2 regions of the Microbacterium sp. JZ31 genome follow, and region 2 is predicted to be linked to the other one. Evidence: riboswitches for the same ligand, from Rfam matches in the RefSeq annotation. Region 2 holds a riboswitch; the other holds the start of a gene.
What was found. A riboswitch is a leader RNA that binds a small molecule or an ion and turns the genes downstream of it on or off. The one in region 2 is predicted to bind thiamine pyrophosphate.
Positions count from the first base shown of each region.

Region 1: linked by a shared signal. The riboswitch ahead of BJP60_RS14560 (ECF transporter S component) and the one ahead of thiM (hydroxyethylthiazole kinase) in region 2 are both predicted to bind thiamine pyrophosphate.

Region 1 covers NZ_CP017661.1:3,067,652-3,070,104, forward strand. Annotated here, with positions in the region: gene BJP60_RS14555 (ABC transporter ATP-binding protein) at 1-465, opposite strand, end outside; gene BJP60_RS14560 (ECF transporter S component) at 462-1,106, opposite strand; TPP riboswitch at 1,097-1,207, opposite strand; gene BJP60_RS14565 (D-alanyl-D-alanine carboxypeptidase family protein) at 1,288-2,453, shown strand, end outside.
Region 2 covers NZ_CP017661.1:1,862,340-1,864,792, reverse strand. Annotated here, with positions in the region: gene BJP60_RS08960 (alpha-L-rhamnosidase C-terminal domain-containing protein) at 1-883, shown strand, start outside; TPP riboswitch at 1,045-1,136, shown strand; gene thiM (hydroxyethylthiazole kinase) at 1,128-1,937, shown strand; gene thiE (thiamine phosphate synthase) at 1,934-2,453, shown strand, end outside.

The DNA.
Region 1 (2,453 bases), 1.2 Mb from region 2:
CGCGAGGCGCTGCTTCTGTCCGCCGGACAGGGCCGACGTCGACCGGTCGAGCGCGACGTCGAGGCCGACCGCGGCGAGCGCGGCCGGCACGCGCCGCCAGATCTCCTCGCGCGGGACCCCGAGGTTCTCGCACCCGAACGCCACGTCGTCGCCCACGCGCGCGAGCACGACCTGCGCATCCGGATCCTGCAGCACGAGCCCGGCGCGACCGCGGGCGTGCGCGGCGGGGATGCCGTCGATCACCAGCTCGCCCTCGGGCTCGCCGTCCTCCTCGTCGCCGAGCACGCCCGCGAGGCCGCGCAGCAGGGTCGACTTGCCGGATCCGCTCGCACCGAGCAGCAGCACGCGCTCGCCGGGCTCGAGGCGCAGATCCACTCCGCCCACCGCCCAGCGCGACCGTCCCGCGTGGCGCCACCCCCAGCCGCGCGCCTCCACGCGCGCGGGGGCGACGTCCGCGGCTGTCACGCTTCGGATGCGGCGCTTCGCGCGCGGAACTCCCGCCCGGCGGCGAACCGGTCGAGCGCGCCCGTCGCGGCGAGGGCGCGCACGATCACCCACGACAGGACGCCCGCGATGACGACGCCCGAGACCACCGCGGACCCGAAGTAGACCGCGCGGGCCTCGACGGCGAGGGCCGCGACCGACGAGAAGTTCGTGTCGAGCACCGCGACCGCGATGCCGGCGAAGGCACCCGACAGCAGCGCGCCGAGCAGGCGCCAGTTCGCGTACAGCAGCACCGCGAAGCCGAGTTCCGCGGCGACGCCCTGCACGAGGCCCCACACGAGCGTGAGGAACGCCCACTGCGTGCCGAGCGCCATCGAGACGACCGCCGCGACGACCTCGGTGAACAGCGCGGCGCCGGGCTTACGGATCACAAGGCCGCCGAGCACGCCGGCGAACAGCCAGCCGCCCGCGAGCAGGCCGGACAGGCCGGGCGTGAAGGCGAGCAGGCTGTCGAGCCCGGGCCAGGCGAGGCCCCAGAGCCAGAAGACGACGCCGGCGGCGACGCCGATGACGCTCGCCACGACGATGTCGACGACGCGCCACGTGTAGCGGCGGCTCGTCCTCGCGCTCGGGGCGACGGAGCGGTGGGTGGACGTGTTCATCTCTCTCCTCCCTGCGCCGGCATGATCCGGATCAGGTTCGACGGTCGAAGCGCGGGTCGCTTCCTCTCAGCCCGGCTCGCCGGACTCCCGTGGGTGTGAGGAGATTCTAGGCCGGATCCGGCGCGCGCGCCGACCAGAGGATCTACGGGATCTCTCGGGGAACGGCGGGTACCGTAATCGGGTGGCGATCGACGAACTCCCCCCTCGCGACGCTCTCGATCCGAGCGCGTCCGGCGACGCGGCGTCCGCGACGCCCGTCCGCGCCGCGTCACACGTGACCGCGGATGCGTCCGAGGACGCCCTCGAGCCCACGCAGGCGTTCGACGTCGCCGCCCTGATCGCGCTCGAGAAGGGCGCCGTCCGTCGCGCGATGTCGGCCGAGGAGCTCGAGTCCCTGCCGATGCCGGGCGGCCGGCGCGAGCGCCGCGAGACTGCCGCCGTCGCGCAGGCCCTCGGGCTCGCGGTCCCGGCCGCCGACGACGAGAAGCCGGCGCCGGCTGCGCCGGCCGAGCCCACCACGGCGGCGCTCGCCTGGGTCGACCCCGCCACTCTGTCGACCCCCGTCGCCGCGGACACGCCGCGCGTGTCGGCCCAGGTTCCCGCGGCGGCGGATCTGCTGCCCCCGCGCCGCGACCGCCGCGCGGGCCTGATCGCCGCCCCGCTGATCACCGCGGGCGCATTGGCGCTCGCGTACGTGGGCGGGTGCGCGCTGTGGCCGCTCGACAGCGTGGCGCCAACCGTCTCCGCGGCCACCGTGACGCCGAACCCCGGACATCCGCTCGGCGTGACCTGGCCCACCGAGGGCACCGCCGCCGTCGGCGCGGAGGGCCTCGGGACGATCGCCGCGCTCGATGCCGAGACCGTGCCGATGGCCAGCATCGCCAAGCTCGTCACGGTGATGATGATCCTCGAGAAGGCGCCGCTCGCCGTCGGCGAGGACGGCCCGTCCTACTCCTTCACGGCGGAAGACAACGCGCTGTACTGGCAGTACCGCTACGCGAACGAGTCGGCCCTGGATGTGCCGATCGACGGCACCCTCACCCAGCGGCAGATGATCGAGGGCATCCTGATCGGATCCGCCAACAACTACATCGACCGTCTCACGACCGAGCTCTGGGGCTCGAAGGACGCGTTCGTGCTCGCGGTGCCCGAGTGGCTGCAGGCGCATGGGCTGACGGGGATCACGATGGTCGACCCGAGCGGCATCTCCCCGCAGAACACCGCCACCCCGGCGGCGCTCGTGAAGCTCGCGAGCGTGTCCCTGGCCGATCCGGTCATCTCGGAGATCGTGGCGATGCCGGAGATCGAGCTGCCGGGCGCCGGCAGGGTCGAGAACACCAACCCGCT
Region 2 (2,453 bases):
CTCGTCGGAGGCGAACAACGCGACTCTGATCAGCACGCACATCTCGGGATTCGAGCTGGCGGCGCGTTTCGAAGCCGGGAACGCGGATGACGCGCTCACGCTCATCAAGACGCTGTGGGCGCGGATGGCGGATCCCTCCAACCCGTTCTACACGGGCGCGTTCTGGGAGAACCATCAGCAGAACGGAGACCTCACCGACGCGTACAAGAGCCTCGCGCACAGCTGGGCGAGCGGCCCGACGTGGGGGATGTCGGCCTACCTGCTGGGCGTCCAGCCGGTCGAACCCGGATTCGCCACGTGGTCGGTGAAGCCGCACCCGGCCGATCTCGACTGGAGCAAGGGCAGCGTGCCCACGCCGCACGGCGCGATCGACGTGTCGTGGGCGAAGAAGGACGGCGTGCTGGATCTCCATGTCCCCGCTCCCGACGGCACCGCCGGCGAGGTCTGGGTGCCGCGAGCCGACGGAGACGGCACCGACGGCTCCGCGGGATCCACCCACCTGCGCACGGAGGACGGCTACGACGTCTACCGTGTCGCCGCCGGTGGCGCCTACTCCTTCAGGGCGGAGCCACCTCCGGTGATCACGTCGAGCGTGGCTGAGGGTGCGTGTGTGCGGGGCGTGGGGGAGGTCACGATGACGGTGGCCGACAACGATCCGCAGGCGTATCACGCGCAGTTGTACACGGCAGCGGGACGCCGGGTGCCGACGATCGAGGGCTCTCAGTGGATGCCCACGACCGACTCGCTGACGATTCCGGCGCAGTGGGAGGCGGTGCCGGACGGCAGGTACTACCTGCTGCTCTCCGCCAGCAGCGTGTCGGGCGGCGAATCCACTCTCAAGGTCGAAGTGACCGTCGACAACACCCCGCCGGGCGGGTCGTGACGCCTCCGGCGGCGGGCGGGGCGCGCTCGGGGAGGCGAGTGACGCGACCCCGCTGAACCGGAGTGGCCGCAGGAGGATCGGCCGCCCGCGTGCCGTCTCGTCTCGCCGGGCGTCCTCTGCCGTCGTACGCGCGCCGGGCGATGCGGGTAGCCTGGAGCCCAACACGTGACACGGGGTGCCCTGCGGGGCTGAGATCACACCCGTCGAACCTGATCTAGTTCGTACTAGCGAAGGGATGTCGCGCATGACGCGCACGCCGGAAAACCTGCTCGATTTCGCCTGCTCCGCTCTGGACGAGGTGCGCGCTCAGGCGCCTCTCGTGCAGTGCATCACCAACAGTGTGGTGACGGGCTTCACCGCCAACGTCCTCCTTGCCCTCGGCGCATCGGCCGCGATGGTGGACATCCCCGGCGAGGCCGGCCCGTTCGCGGGCGTGGCATCCGGACTCCTCGTGAACCTCGGAACACCGACCGGTGAGCAGCGGGAGGCGATGCGCGAGGCCGTGGCGGCGGCGAACGACGCCGGAACGCCGTGGGTGCTCGATCCGGTCGCCGTCGGCTCCCTGCCGGTGCGCACCCCGCTCAGCCATGCCCTGCGCGACCTGCGCCCGGCCGTGGTGCGGGGGAACGCCTCGGAGATCATCGCGGTGACCGGGGCGGGCGCGGGCGGGCGCGGCGTGGACGCCGCCGACGGGGTGGATGCCGCCCTCCCGTCCGCCCTGTCGCTCGCGGAGCGCATTGGGGGGATCGTCGCGGTCTCGGGTCCCGTGGACGTGGTTACGGACGGACGGGACGTCGTGAGGATCGCCAACGGGGACGCACTGCTGACGAGGATCACCGGCGGCGGCTGCGCGCTCGGCGCCGTCCTCGCCGCCTTCGCCGCCGTGCACGACGACCGGTTCGCCACGACGGTCGCCGCGATCGCGGTGTACACGGTCGCCGCCGAGCTCGCCGCGGAACGCGCGTCCGGGCCGGGCAGCTTCTCGGGGGCGTTCCTCGACGCGCTCGCCGCCCTCGACGCAGCGACGCTTCGCCGCCGGGCCGAGCTGTCGTGAACGTCGATCTGTCGGTGTACCTCGTGACGGATGCGCGCCTGGCAGAGGCGGCCGGGCACGACCTGGTCGAGCTGGTGGAGGCGGCCGCACGAGGCGGCGTGACGGCGGTGCAGGTGCGCGAGAAGGATGCGTCCGCCCGGGCGTTCCTCGACACGGTGCTGCGCATCGCCGAGGCGCTGCCTGCCGAGGTGGCGCTCCTGGTGAACGACCGCGTCGACGTGTTCCTCGCCGCACGGGACGCCGGAGCCCGGGTGGCCGGTGTGCACGTCGGCCAGTCCGACCTCCCCGTGACGGCGGTGCGCCGGATGGTCGGCCCGGATGCCGTCATCGGCCTGAGCGCATCCACACCGGAGCAGCTGCGTCTCGCCGCCGCGAGTCCCGCCGGAGTGGGCTACGTCGGAATCGGAGCCGTGCATGCGACGGCGACGAAGAAGGATGCGCCGGAGCCGCTGGGGCTCGCCCGGTTCGCCGCGCTGGTGGCCGAGAGCGCACTGCCCGCGGTCGGGATCGGGGGAG